4 regions of the Actinoplanes sp. 13 genome follow, and region 1 is predicted to be linked to each of the others. Evidence: riboswitches for the same ligand, from Rfam matches in the RefSeq annotation. Region 1 holds a riboswitch; each other region holds the start of a gene.
What was found. A riboswitch is a leader RNA that binds a small molecule or an ion and turns the genes downstream of it on or off. The one in region 1 is predicted to bind cobalamin.
Positions count from the first base shown of each region.

Region 2: another riboswitch for cobalamin. It lies ahead of AC0NH5_RS39115 (ribonucleoside-diphosphate reductase subunit alpha); the one in region 1 lies ahead of AC0NH5_RS22905 (ABC transporter substrate-binding protein).
Region 3: another riboswitch for cobalamin. It lies ahead of AC0NH5_RS36895 (VWA domain-containing protein); the one in region 1 lies ahead of AC0NH5_RS22905 (ABC transporter substrate-binding protein).
Region 4: another riboswitch for cobalamin. It lies ahead of AC0NH5_RS39130 (CbtB domain-containing protein); the one in region 1 lies ahead of AC0NH5_RS22905 (ABC transporter substrate-binding protein).

Region 1 is NZ_JBVYOQ010000012.1:3,896-7,320, reverse strand. It holds gene AC0NH5_RS22910 (FecCD family ABC transporter permease) at 1-468, opposite strand, end outside; gene AC0NH5_RS22905 (ABC transporter substrate-binding protein) at 465-1,385, opposite strand; cobalamin riboswitch at 1,468-1,616, opposite strand; gene lepB (signal peptidase I) at 1,621-2,289, opposite strand; gene AC0NH5_RS22895 (PadR family transcriptional regulator) at 2,286-2,606, opposite strand; gene AC0NH5_RS22890 (DUF4229 domain-containing protein) at 2,687-2,995, opposite strand; gene AC0NH5_RS22885 (hypothetical protein) at 3,009-3,425, opposite strand, start outside.
Region 2 is NZ_JBVYOQ010000038.1:26,513-29,937, forward strand. It holds gene AC0NH5_RS39100 (phosphotransferase) at 1-593, shown strand, start outside; gene AC0NH5_RS39105 ((2Fe-2S)-binding protein) at 586-1,347, shown strand; gene AC0NH5_RS39110 (hypothetical protein) at 1,427-1,768, shown strand; cobalamin riboswitch at 1,818-2,027, shown strand; gene AC0NH5_RS39115 (ribonucleoside-diphosphate reductase subunit alpha) at 2,139-3,425, shown strand, end outside.
Region 3 is NZ_JBVYOQ010000032.1:63,417-66,841, forward strand. It holds gene AC0NH5_RS36890 (gluconokinase) at 1-716, shown strand, start outside; cobalamin riboswitch at 890-1,013, shown strand; gene AC0NH5_RS36895 (VWA domain-containing protein) at 1,070-3,301, shown strand.
Region 4 is NZ_JBVYOQ010000038.1:30,780-34,204, reverse strand. It holds gene AC0NH5_RS39135 (SigB/SigF/SigG family RNA polymerase sigma factor) at 40-837, shown strand; cobalamin riboswitch at 986-1,117, shown strand; gene AC0NH5_RS39130 (CbtB domain-containing protein) at 1,152-1,355, shown strand; gene AC0NH5_RS39125 (CbtA family protein) at 1,346-2,098, shown strand; gene AC0NH5_RS39120 (ribonucleotide-diphosphate reductase subunit beta) at 2,205-3,200, opposite strand; gene AC0NH5_RS39115 (ribonucleoside-diphosphate reductase subunit alpha) at 3,200-3,425, opposite strand, start outside.

The DNA.
Region 1 (3,425 bases):
GCCGGCCGCCCCGAGCAACCAGGTGAGCGTCACCGCGATGATCGCCCCGGCGAAGGCGGCCGCGGGCACGCCGATCGGCAGCTCGGTCGGCACGGCCGCACCCAGCACGATGACCGCGGTGACGCCGAGGCCGGCGCCGGCCGCCACGCCGAGCAGGTGCGGATCGGCGAGCGGGTTGCGGAACGCGCCCTGATAGGCGGCGCCGGCCAGCGCCAGCATCGCCCCGACCAGCAGCCCGAGCACCACGCGCGGCAGGCGCAGCTGGAGCAGGATCGAGATCTCCCGCTCGGTCAGGCCGCTGTCCAGGCGTACCCCGGGAAGTTGATTGATCATCTCCAGCGCGACGCCGCCGGGCGGCAGCGGCACCGTCCCGAACGCACATCCGGCGATCGCCGCGACCAGCACGGTCAGCACGCCGGCCGCGAGCCAGGCCGGGCGCAGGCCGGCCGGCCTGCGCCGATCCGTCATGAGGGAACCTTGCCCACCGAATCCGCGACGGCCTGGACGAGATCGACGGTACGCGGGCCCCAGCGCGACGCGATGTCGTCGTCGAGCGGGTAGACCTGTCCCTTCTGGACCGCGGTGACCGCCGACCAGCCGCTGCGCGCCTTCACCGTGTCGGCGGACTGCTTGCAGCACTTCACGTCGGCCAGGAAGATCGTGTCCGGGTTCGCCTTGACCAGCGCCTCCTGCGCCATCTGCGGGTACCCGCCGAGCGCGCCGTCCGGATCGGCGGAATCGGCCACATTGGTCATGCCGAAGAGGGTGAAGACCGAACCGACGAAGGTCTTCGAGGTGGCGGTGTAGAGATCCGGGCTCAGTTCGTAGTAATAGCTGAGCGGCTTGCTCCGGGCGGGCACGGTCTTGACGATCCCGTCGATCTTCGCCGCCATGTCCGCGCTGACCTTCTCGGCCTCGGCCCGGTGACCGGTCAGCGTGCCGAGGTCGCCGATCTGCTGGTACGTGTCGTCCAACGATTTCGCGGCCGGGGTCAGGAGCACCGGAATATCCAGCTTGTCGAGTTGGGACACGATGTTGTCGGTGTCGTTGGAGAGCACCACGAGATCCGGGTCCTTCGCGGCGACCGCTTCAGCGTTCGGCTTGAAACCGGAGAGATCGGTCCGGGGCGCCTCGGCCGGGAAGCTCGACTGGTCGTCCACGGCTGTGACCTGCGGCCCCGCGCCGATCGCGAAGAGCATCTCGGTGGCGGTCGGGCTGAGCGAGACGATCTTGTCGGGCCGGGCGCCGAGAGTCACCGTTCCCACCGTGACCGGGTACGACGCACCGGCACCGGGTGCGGTGGCGGTGGGCTCCTGGCTGTCGCCGGCGCATCCGCCGAGCATCAGTACGGTGACCGCCGCAGCGGTGCTGAGCAGGCGTTTCATAGGTCCTCCTGTCGGCCGGGCTTGTGGTGCTTCGCCGACAGGAGCCAACGCCGGCCCCGCCCGCGAGGCGCCCCTCCCCGGGAGCGCTGAATCGCGACCGGCGCCCAGGCGACCTGGCTAGACCTCGAGAACGAGGGATCACAGTTGCGGGACAGCTCCGGTTTCTCACCGGCTTCGCTGCGGCGCGGTCAAGGAAACGCTAACCCACCGACCGGCCGCGGCGACATCTGCCCGTCTAGCCGATCCGTACGATTCGTCCTTCGACGGAATCCCGGCCGAACGTGCCCCAGTGCCGGGAATCTTGCGCGACGTCACGATTGTCGCCGAGGACATAGACCCCGCCGGCGACGACTGTGACCGGATCACATTCGGTCCGGGTTTCGGCGGCCAGGTAAGGCTCGTCGATCGGGGCGCCGTCGCGGAACACCCGGCCGTCCCGGCACTCGATCCGGTCGCCGGAGATGCCGATCACCCGTCGCTCGGTGGTGAACCCCGGTGTGCCGGGGACCGGGAGCACCACGATGTCACCCCGGTCGATGCCGGTCAGCCGGAAGGTGACCTTGTCCAGCACGTGCCGGCTGGCGGCGTCCATGGTGGGCTCCATGCCGGAACTGGGCACGTACTGCACGGTCAGCGCGAACTGGTCGATCAGCACGGCGGCGACGGCGAGAGACGCCGCCGCGGTGGCCAACTTCATGGGGGTACGCACGGACGCGTACCGCTCGCGGCCGGCCACCCGCAGGCCGCCCACGGCCCAGCGCAGCGCAGCGCGATTGCCGCTGATCTGATCGAACTCAGCCAGCACCGCTTCACCCCACGGTCCGCCGCGATTCCGGCGGCCGCGGACCGCGAAGGTGAGCAGGCGGCGGGTGGCGGCCCGGACCCGACCGTCGGCGGCGCTCATGCCGGCCGCACCCTGGACGCCGCTCCGGTCCTGCGGGACTTCGCCGCCGCCTCGGCCAGACGGGCCTTGGCCAGGGCGATCCCATCGCCGGTGAGCCGATAGGTATGCCGGGGTGGACGGCCGGGCTGGTCGGACGGCTCCCAGCCGGCCTCCAGGAGCCGTTGCTCCGACAGGCGCATGAGGATCGGGTAGAGGGTGCCGGAGGCGAGGCCGGTCTCACGGCTCAGGTCGTAGCCGTATCGCCAGGTCGCCGGTTGCTCGAGAAGGGCCTCGAAGAGCAGCAGGGTCTGCGGAGAGGCGTGCGGTGTTCGCGGCATACAGAAAGTCTACATAACTAGACTTACATGCGGTCAACAGTGCTTGTGGGTTGTTCGCGGGAAGCTCGGCCGCGACCGGGTCAGGCGGAACCGGTCTTCTTGACGGGCTTGGCGGTGGCCACCCGGTCGCCGGCGGCAGCCGCGTCCTCGTCACCGGCCAGCGCCGACCGCAGGCGCTCCTTCTCCGCCGCGCGGCGCTCGATCATCTCGCTGATCTGCTCGGACGTCTCGTCCCGCTGGCGGCGCAGGAACACCAGCGACAGGCCGGCCGACAGCACGAAGGCAACCATCATCTTGACCAGCAGGTTCAGCGGCACCGGCAGCAACGCGGTGAAGCAGACCGCGAACAGGCCGAGGCGACCGAGCGTGTACTTGACGGCGGGACTCATGATTTTCTCTCCCTCAGCCCGACCGGTGACTGAGCCACCGGAGGCCGTAGAACCAGACCAGGCAATAAACGACCGTACCGGTGGCCGCTCCGGCCGCACCGCTGACCAGCGCCGGCACGAAATCGGCGAGGAGGCCCGCGGCGGTCATCCCGGCGGCGACGCCGAACCCGGCGGCGAGACCGGTGACGATCACACGATTGGCGCCGAAGCCTTCCGCCCGGTATTCCTCGGTGAAGAGCCACACCGGCAGGATCAGCGCGAGCCAGCCGTTGGTGTCGCCGAACTTGCTGAGCCCGGTCAGCGACATCGCCGCCTCGAAGATCAGTAGCACCGCCAGGCCCGCGGCCAGCCCGGCGAACGCCGAGCCGAGCAGGTCGCCGATCGTTGCCAGCCGTCCACCGGCGTCCCGCCTGAGCCCCGGCACGTTGCG
Region 2 (3,425 bases), on a different contig from region 1:
ATGAGCTTCTGCGGCGGCTTGCCGGCGCCGGGTTCACCGGGGCGCCGGAGCCGGTGGGCTATGACGAGCAGGGGCGGCAGGTCGTCACGTTCATCGACGGTGAGGTGATGGACGTCAAGGATGGGCCCTACCTGGTGCCGGACGGCCGGATCCGGAGCGCGGCGCTGCTGATCAGGGCCTTCCATGACGCGACGGGGGAGGGGGCGGAGGTCGTCTGTCATGGTGATCTCGGGCCGCACAACACCGTGTTCCGTGGGGAGCGGGCGGTCGCGATCATCGACTTCGAGGACGATGCCGGGCCGGGGCGGCGGGTGGACGACTTCGCGCAAGCGGTGTGGGGGTTCGCCGATCTGACCAGTGCCGAGGTGCCGGTGGGTGAGCAGGCGCGGAAGACCCGGCTGATGTGTGACGCCTACGGTGGTGTGACGCCGGCGGAGGTGGTGGAGGCGCTGGCCGCCCGGTTCCGGCGGGCCCGTGACGATCACCGGGCGTCGGGGCTGCGGGAGGCGGAGCGGATCTTCGAGGATCTGCTGGGCTGGATGGCGCGTCACGGTGCCGAGGTGGCCGGGCCGTACCGTGAGGGTCGTGTCTGACGACCGCGCTGGGGAGGCGCTGCGGGCGGCCGCCCGGTTCGGGGCCTATTTCGCGTGGGAGCGCTACGACGGCGGGGCCGGGTGGCGGCCGCTGCGAGAGCTGTTCGACGCCGAGGTGATCGCGGAACGGGTCGGCGCGGGGCGGGAGACGCTGGCGCGGATGGGTGGGCTCGATCCGGGTGAGCTCGAGGAGCGGGCGGTCGCTTCGACGATCTTTCTGGGGCTCGCCTCGCGCCTGCTGTCGCCGCTGGTCGCCGCGGTGGCCGTCACCGGTGTGCTGCCGCTGCCGGATGCGGACCGGATGTGGTGGCGGCCGGTCGGGAGCGGGCCGGTGCCGATCGCCTGGCGGGACCTGGGCGCGGTCGGCGGGCAGCAGCCGGCGGAGGTGTTCCGGCGGCAGGTCGAGCCTCTGCTGGAGGTGTTCCGCGAGCGGTTCGTGCTGTCGCCGCAGGTGTTGTGGGGCAACGTGGCGTCGGCGCTGGGCGGGGCGGCCGGCATGATCGCCGACGCGGAGCCCGGGGTGGCGGAGCGGGCCGCGGCGGTCGTGGCGGCGGCGCTGCAGGTGCCGCCCCTGCGGGGGGCCGCGGATCTCATCCGGCCGGATCCCGCGCGGGAACGCTGGTTCCTGGTGCGCCGCAACTGCTGTCTGTACTACCGGATTCCGGGCGGCGGCACCTGCGGCGACTGTGTGCTCACCCCGGAGGACGCGCGCCGTCGCACGTGGGCGGCGGTGCTGGCGCGGGGACCGGCGTGAACGGGTCGTCCGGTCGTACCCGCAGAATGGTTTTGGCGAAAGAGGTCGAGTGGGCGAGAACAGCCTTGCCGGTTGCACGGTGACGGTGTGCCGGGACTGTTGCTGCGGCAGCGTGGGGAAACATCCGGCGGTGGATCACGCCGGGCAGGTGGAGCGGTTGCGGGAGGCGATGGGTGCGGATCATCGGGTACGCACCAGCCTGTGCCTGGACGCATGCGCGCAGTCGAACGTCGTGGTCGTGCATCCGGCGCCGGCCGCACGCAGGCGGGGCGCTCGTCCGGTGTGGTTCGGGCTGGTCCTCGACGACGTGATCGTCACCGACATCGCTGCCTGGGTGCGCGACGGCGGGCCGGGTATCGCCACGATGCCCGCGCCGCTGACGCTCTCGGTCATCCGGGCGCCGGCAGGTCAGTCCGGGTGATCTTCGTCCGACACACCATGTGGGTATGACTTTTCCGTAGCCACCCAGATATGGTGTGCCACGCAGCTGGTTCGACCGGCCCTGTCAACGGGCCGGCCGAGGCAACAGGGAACCCGGTGGGAAACCGGGACTGCCCCGCAGCGGTGAGTGGGAACGACAGCCGTCATGAAGCACTGGGCGCGAGCCTGGGAAGCGACGGCCAGTAGGAGCGAGCAGGACGCCCACGAGTCCGAAGACCTGCCAGCGCGCCGCACGCACCGCGTGTGGCGGTCGAAGGCCGCGTGGGACGGCCGACGCCAGTTCGGCCCCGGCTGCCCGCGTGCGCCGGGGACGGTGGTGTCTGCCTCCCGCGTGCTCGCGAGGAGAGGGCATGACACTCACACCGGACAAAACCGTGCTGCCGGAGCAGCGCCGGCACGCGATGCGGGTGCGCAAACGCAACGGCGACCTGGAGCCGGTCGACGTCAACAAGATCGTCAAGGCGGTCGAGCGGTGGGTCGCCGACCTGGACGAGGTGGACCCGCTGCGGGTGGCCACCCGGACGATCAGCGGCCTCTACGACGGCGCGACCACCGCCGAGCTGGACAAACTGTCGATCCAGACGGCCGCCGAACTGATCGGCGAGGAGCCGCAGTACTCCAAGTTGGCCGCGCGGCTGCTCGCCGCGTGCGTCGACGAGGAGGTCCGGGAGCAGGGCGTCACCAGCTTCAGCGAGTCGATCCGCCTGGGACACGCGCAGGGCCTGATCGGTGACGGCACCGCGGAGTTCGTCGCGGCCCACGCCACGGTGCTGGACGCGGCTGTGGACGTGGACGGTGACCTGCGGTTCGAGTACTTCGGCCTGCGCACGGTCGCCGACCGGTACCTGCTGCGGCACCCCACCACCCGGGCCGTCATCGAGACACCGCAGCACTGGCTGATGCGGGTCGCCTGCGGCCTGTCGCAGAACGCCGCGGAGGCCACCGGGTTCTACCGGCTGATGTCGTCGCTGGCGTACCTGCCCAGCTCACCGACGCTGTTCAACTCCGGCACCCGGCACACCCAGATGTCGTCGTGCTTCCTGGTCGACTCGCCGAAGGACGAGCTCGACTCGATCTACGAGCGGTACCACCAGGTCGCGAAGCTGTCGAAGTTCTCCGGCGGCATCGGCATCTCGTGGAGCCGGGTCCGCGGGCGCGGCGCCCTCATCCGGGGCACCAACGGCAAGTCGAACGGCATCGTGCCGTTCCTGAAGACCCTGGACGCCGGGGTGGCGGCGGTCAACCAGGGCGGCCGGCGCAAGGGGGCGGCCTGCGTCTATCTGGAGCCGTGGCACCCGGACGTCGAGGAGTTCCTGGAACTGCGGGACAACACCGGCGAGGAGTCCCGGCGCACGCACAACCTGAACCTGGCGAACTGGATCCCGGACGAGTTCATGCGCCGGGTCGAGGCGGACGGCGAGTGGTCGCTGATCGACCCGTCGGACGCGCCGGAACTGCCCGACCTGTACGGCGCGGAGTTCGACGAGGCCTACCGGCGTGCCGAGAAGAAGGCGGTGCGGACGGTCAAGGCCCGCGACCTCTACGGCCGGATGATGCGCACGCTGGCGCAGACCGGCAACGGCTGGATGACGTTCAAGGACCGCTCCAACGCGCTGTCGAACCAGACCGGCACTGCC
Region 3 (3,425 bases), on a different contig from region 1:
TCTGCTACGCCCTCACCGAGGACCGCTGGGTGATCGGTGGCGCCGTCAACAACGCCGGCTCGGTGGTGCGCTGGGCCGCCCACGCCATGACCGAGGCCGGGGCGGCCGGTGAGGCGGCCGACGACCGCGACGCCGACCTGCTCCGCGAGGCGGCCGAGGTGGAGCCCGGCAGCGAGGGCCTGCTCTGCCTGCCATACCTGCTGGGCGAACGGGCCCCGTGGTGGCGGCCCGGGATGCGCGGCGCCTATCTGGGGCTGCGCCGCGAGCACGGCCGGCCGCACCTGGTCCGGGCCGCCGTCGAGGGCGTCTGCCAGCAGCTGGCCCTGGTCCGTGACTCGTTCGACGCGGAGGGGCACCCGATCACCGAGATCCGGGCCACCGGCGGGGCGGTCGCCTCCGACCTGTGGGTCGATGTGCTGGCCGCGGCGATGGACCTGCCGGTCGCGGTGGCCGACACTCCGGAGGGCACCGGGCTGGGTGCCTGCCTGCTGGCCTGGCACGCCCTCGGGTCACTGCCCGACCTGGACCAGGCGGCCGCGCTGGTGCCGGCCCGCGAGCCGGTGCAGCCGGACCCGGTGGCGGCCGAGCTCTACCAACGGTGGCGGCCGTTGGTGGAGCGTTCCGCGCTGGCGGTGCTGGACGTGGTCACCGAGTTGGACCGGCTCGCCCCGGAGCCGCTGCCGAGCACCGAGAAGGCCGTCGGCCGAGGAGCCTGACCCGCACCCCCGTGTGTGAAGTTGCGGTCCGATTCGAGCCGCCGTGGTGGCCCGGTTGTGTGTGAAGTTGCGGTCCGATTCGAGCCGCAACTCCACACACCGGGGCGGGGTGACGGAACCCGCGTTGACGGGCGGCCCGGCGGTAGGAAAGAGTGACCGGCGAGCGGTTGCGGAGGAACCCGGTGCGAGTCCGGGACGGTCCCGCCACTGTGACCGGGGAGCGACCCGCTACCCAGCGCCACGGCCTGCGACGGCCGGAAGGCGAGCGGGAGACGTCGATCCGGGAGTCAGGAGACTCCGGCCGCTCGTGCCAACCGACGCGCGGGCGTGGACACCCGCCGGAAGGGATCTCCGTGACGAGTCCGTACCCGTTCTCGGCCGTGGTCGGCCTCGACGACCTGCGCCTGGCGCTCCTGCTCACCGCCGTCTCACCCGCCGTCGGCGGGGTGCTGGTGCGCGGCGAGAAGGGCACCGCCAAGAGCACCGTCGTCCGTGCCCTCGCCGCCCTGCTGCCCGAGGTCACGGTGGTGCCGGGCTGCCGGTTCGCCTGCGACCCCGGCGCACCCGACCCGGGCTGCCCGGACGGCCCGCACCCGGCGGCCGGGCCGGCCGCCGCGCGACCCGCCACCCTGGTGGAGCTGCCCGTCGGCGCCACCGAGGACCGGGTGGTCGGCACGCTGGACCTGCAGCGCGCGCTCAGCGACGGGGTCAAGGCCTACGAGCCCGGCCTGCTCGCCGCCGCCCACCGCGGCGTGCTCTACGTCGACGAGGTCAACCTGCTTCCCGACCACCTGGTCGACCTGCTGCTGGACGCCGCCGCGATGGGCCGCGCGCACGTCGAGCGCGACGGCGTCTCGGTCAAGCACGCCGCCCGGTTCCTGCTGGTCGGCACCATGAACCCGGAGGAGGGCGAGCCGCGCCCGCAGCTCGTCGACCGGTTCGGCCTGGTGGTCACGGTGGCCGCGCCCCGCGACGCGGCGCTGCGCGCCGAGGTGGTGCGCCGCCGCCTCGCCTACGAGTTGGATCCCGCCGGTTTCGCGACCCGCTTCACCGGCGCCGAGCGTGACCTCGCCGCCCGGATCGCCGCGGCCCGCGCCCAGCTGCCGTCGGTCACCCTGCCCGACACCGAGCTCGACCGGATCGCCCGGGTGTGCCTCGCCTACGGCGTCGACGGGATGCGCGCCGACATCGTGGTGGCCCGCTGCGCGGTGGCGCTGGCAGCCTGGCACGGCCGGACCGTGGTCACCGCGGACGACGTGCGCGACGCCGCCCGCCTGGCCCTGCCGCACCGCCGCCGCACCGATCCGCTGGATCCGCCCGGCACCGATGAGCAGAAGCTGGAGGAGGCCCTCGCCGAGGCCGAACGCCAGGCCGAGGAGGACCGGGCCGAGCAGGAACGCCAGACCGCGGACGCCGACCGTGACGCCGCCGACCCGGCTGCCGGCTCGGACGCCGCCGGTCCGGACGGCAACCCGAACGGCTCGGCGGAACACGGCGACGATCCTGACGGTGACGGACCGCCTGACGGCGGGGGCGGAGGCGGCCGGCGAGGTCCGCGCGACGGTGGCGGGCCACGGGGCGCAGGCTCCCCCGACGGGGGTACGGACGTGAGCACACCGCCGTCCAACGGCTCGGCCCCGTCGGACGCGGACGCCGGCCAGCCGTCCACAGTGGGCGCCGTGGCCGGTGCCGGAGCCGCCTACCGCACCCGCACGCTGCGCGTGTCCCGTCGTGGCGAGGGTGGTCACGCGGGTCGTCGCTCGCCGGCGCTGGCCCGTCGCGGCCGTGTCGTGGGCAGCCGGGTGCCGCAGGGCAAGCTCTCCGGAGCGCCCCATCTCTTCGCCACGTTGCGCGCGGCGCTGGATCGGGGCGTGCTGGATCGGGGCGTGCTGGATCGGGGTGCGCTGGACCGAGGCACGTTGGATCGGGGTGCGCTGGATCGGGGCGCGCCGGATCAGGGTGCGCTGGACCGCCGTGCGGCGGCGGGGACTGAGCGGGCGGGCCGGCTTTTCCAGGTGTCGCCACGGGACCTGCGGGAATCGGTGCACGTCGGGCGGGAGGCGAACCTCGTGCTCTTCGTCGTGGACGCGTCCGGCTCGATGGCCGCGCGCAAGCGGATGACCCTGGTGAAGACGGCCGTGCTGTCGTTGCTGCGGGACGCCTACCAGCGGCGGGACCGGATCGGGATGATCACGTTCCGGGGGAGTACGGCCGAGGTGGTGCTGCCGCCGACGTCCAGCCACGAGGTCGGGGTGATGCGGCTGGCGGCCCTGCGCACCGGTGGGCGCACCCCGCTCGCGGCCGGCCTGCGGGCGGCGGCCACGACCATCGCCACCGAGCGGCGGCGGGACCCGCGTCGCCGGCCGCTGCTCGTCGTGGTCACCGACGGGCGGTCGACGAGCGGCCCGGATCCGGTGCTGATGGCGCCGGCCCTGACCGGAGTGTCCACGGTGGTCGTCGACTGCGAGTCGGGTCCGGTCCGGCTGGGCCAGGCCCGCCGGCTCGCCGCCGCCCTGAACGCCGAAGTGATGCCCCTCGACCGACTCGAAGCCACCACACCCCGCCCCGACCGTCGCGCCGCCTAGCCCGACCAAGTGTGTGAAGTTGAGGTGCGTTACGCACCCTGACTCCCCACACTCCGCCTGGCACGCGGGTGTGTGTGACGTTGAGGTGCGTTACGCACCCTGACTCCCCACACTCCGCCTGGCA
Region 4 (3,425 bases), on a different contig from region 1:
GCAAGGCAAGTGCATCGCAAGGCAGAAGCTAGGAGCCCCATGACCGCCGTCGCTGTTTCCGCAAGCCGCACGTCCGACTCCACCAGGACCACCGATGCGGCAAGCGAATTGATCGCTGCGATGGCGGCACTGCCCGCCGACCACCCGTCCCGGCCCCGGGTCCGCGACGAGGCGATCGAGGCGTGGCTGCCGCTGGCCCGCCACCTGGCCAACCGCTACGCCGGCCGCGGCGAGCCGGTCGACGACCTCCAGCAGGTCGCCGTGATGGGCCTGATCAAGGCGGTGGACCGCTTCGAGGCCGACCGCGGCGTCGACTTCGCCGGCTTCGCGATCCCGACCATCGTCGGCGAGCTCAAGCGGCACTTCCGCGACCGCACCTGGTCCATCCGCGTGCCCCGCCGGCTGCAGGAGCTGCGCCTGGCGATCACCGCGGCGAACAACGACCTCGCGCACACCCTGGGCCGCTCCGCCACCGTCGCGGACATCGCCGCCCACCTCGGCATCTCCGAGGAAGAGGTGCTGGAGGGCCTGGAGGGCGCCCGCGCCTACAACTCCACCAGCCTCTCCACCCCGGCCAACGCCGAGGGCAGCACCACGCTCGGCGACACCCTCGGCGAGCAGGACAACGGCTTCGAGCTGGCCGAACTGCGCGTCTCGCTCGGGCCGGCCCTGGCCACCCTGGACGAGCGCGAGCAGAAGATCGTGAGCCTGCGCTTCTACGGCAACCTGACCCAGTCGGAGATCGCGCAGCAGATCGGGATCTCGCAGATGCACGTGTCCCGGCTGCTCTCCAAGGCCCTGGTCAAGCTCCGCCGCCACATCGACGGCGCCGCCTGATCACCGCACCCCCCGCACGTCCGCGCCGCCGAGGGCCATCCTCGGCGGCGCATTTTTATGACCTTCGCATCAGCCGCCGGCCGGTTGTCCGGAAGAGACGAAGACGACCATGGCGGACCGGGGCTGACCGTTGTGCCGATGCGGCGGTGGCAACTAGGTTGAGGTCAGTCATCTGCGGCAACGCGAGGGAAACCGGTGAGAGTCCGGTGCGGTCGCGCCACTGTGACCGGTCCAGTCCTGGGCCGGGAGTCAGGAAGCTCGCCTGCCGCAGCCCCACGAACGGGACGCGTCATCCCGTAGGAGGTCTGGTCTTCATGTCCGACGTTCGATCCGCCCGGCCCACCGCCGCCCCGGCGATCTCCCGCCGCCTCGCCGGCACCGCAGCCGGGGTCGTCGCCACGATGCTGCTGCTGGCCTACCTGGTCGCCTTCGACAACGGCGCCGTCTCGCAGAGCGGCATGTTCCTGCACGAACTGATGCACGACGGCCGGCACCTGCTGGGCGTTCCGTGCCACTGACCCACCGATTCGGCTCCCTCCTGCTTCGCGGCCTGCTCGCCGGGCTGATCGCCGGGCTGCTGGCCGGCGGTTTCGCGTTCGTGTTCGGGGAGCCGCACGTGGAGGCGGCCATCGCGATCGAGGAGGCCGCCGCGCACGCGTCCGGCGACGCCGGCCACCACGACGGGGAGCCCTTGGTCAGCCGGGGCGGGCAGAAAGCCGGTCTGGTGCTGGCCACCACGCTCTACGGGGTGGCCGTCGGCGGTATCCTCGCCGTCGCGTTCGCGCTGCTGCGGGGCCGGCTGCGGACCCGCAGCGACAGCCGGGCCGCGCTCCAGCTGGCCGGCTCGGCGCTGCTCGGCGCGGTGCTCGTGCCGTTCGCAAAATATCCGCCGAACCCGCCCGCGGTCGGCGACCCGGCCACCATCAACCAGCGCACCTGGAGCTATCTGGCGGTGCTGGTGCTCGGGCTGGTCGCGGTCTGGGCCGCGGTGATCGCCGCGCGCACCCAGCGGACCGAGTCGCGGCGGGCCGCCGCGGCCGTGGCCGGCTTCCTGGTCGTGGTCGCGGTCGCCTACCTGCTGCTGCCCCGCATCAACGAGGTGCCGGCGACGTTCCCGCCGGCGCTGCTGTGGGACTTCCGGATCACGTCGCTCGGCGTGCAGGCGGTGCTGTGGACCGTGCTGGGCCTGGCGTACGCCGCCTTGCTCACCCCGCGCACCACCCACGCCGAGCCCGCGCCCGTCCCGCAAACCAGTGTGTGAAGTTCGGGTCCGTATCGGACCCGAACTTCACACACTGATCGCGCTCCGGCCCGCGAGTGTGGTGACTTGGGGTGCGCACGGGACCCCAAGTCACCACAACGGTGCGTCAGAAGTCGTCGTCGAAGCTGACGGAGCCGGTCACGCCGACCTGATAGGCCGAGACCCGCCGCTCGAAGAAGTTCGACAACTCCTGCACGTCCTGCAGCTCCATGAACGCGAACGGGTTCTTGCTGCCGTAGACCGGCTCGATCCCCAGCGCCTGCAACCGCCGGTCCGCGACGTGCTGCAGGTACTCCCGCATGTCAGTCAGCGACATCCCGGAGACGCCCTGCTCCAGCAGGTCCGCCGCGAACTGGACCTCACACTCGACCGCCTCGGCCAGCATGTCGCGGACCTGCTGCTCCAGGGCCGCGTCGAACAGGTCGGGCTCCTCCTGCCGCACGGTGTCGACCACGTCGAACGCGAACGCCATGTGCATGCTCTCGTCGCGGAACACCCAGTTGGTGCCGGAGGCGAGCCCCTGCAGCACGCCGCGGGAGCGCAGGAAGTAGACGTACGCGAAGGCGCCGTAGAAGAACAGTCCCTCGATGCACGCCGCGAAGCAGATCAGGTTCAGCAGGAACGCCCGCCGGTCGTCCTTCGAGGTGAGCGTTCGCAGCTCGAAGACCGAGTCGATCCACTTGAAGCAGAACTCGGCCTTGCGCGCGATCGACGGGATGTTGTCGACCGCGGCGAACGCGGCCTGCCGCTCGTCGAGGTCGGGCACATAGGTGTCCAGCAGGTTCAGATAGAACTGGACGTGCACGGCCTCCTCGAACAGCTGCCGGGACAGATAGAGCCGGCCCTCCGGGGAGTTGACGTGCTGATAGAGGTTGAGCACCAGGTTGTTGGCGACGATCGTGTCACCGGTGGCGAAGAACGCCACCAGCCTCGACACCAGGTGCCGCTCGGCGGGTGTCAGGCCGGCCAGGTCGGCGAGGTCGCCGTGCAGGTCGACCTCCTCGACGGTCCAGGTGTTCTTGATCGCGTCCTTGAAGCGGTCGAAGAAGTGCGGGTACTTCATCGGCCGCAGGGTCAGGTCCATTCCGGGGTCGAGCAGCATTACTGGCAGGCCTCACAGGATTCGGGGTTCTCCAGGGAGCAGGCCTCGGCGGCGGTGACGGCCGGTATGAGGGAGACCGTGGCCTGCTGGATCCGGGTCGCCGGACGCGACCGCAGGTAGTACGACGTCTTCAGGCCGGCTTTCCACGCGTACAGGTACATCGACGACAGCTTGCCGATGGTCGGCGCGGCCAGGAACAGGTTCAGCGACTGTGACTGGTCGATG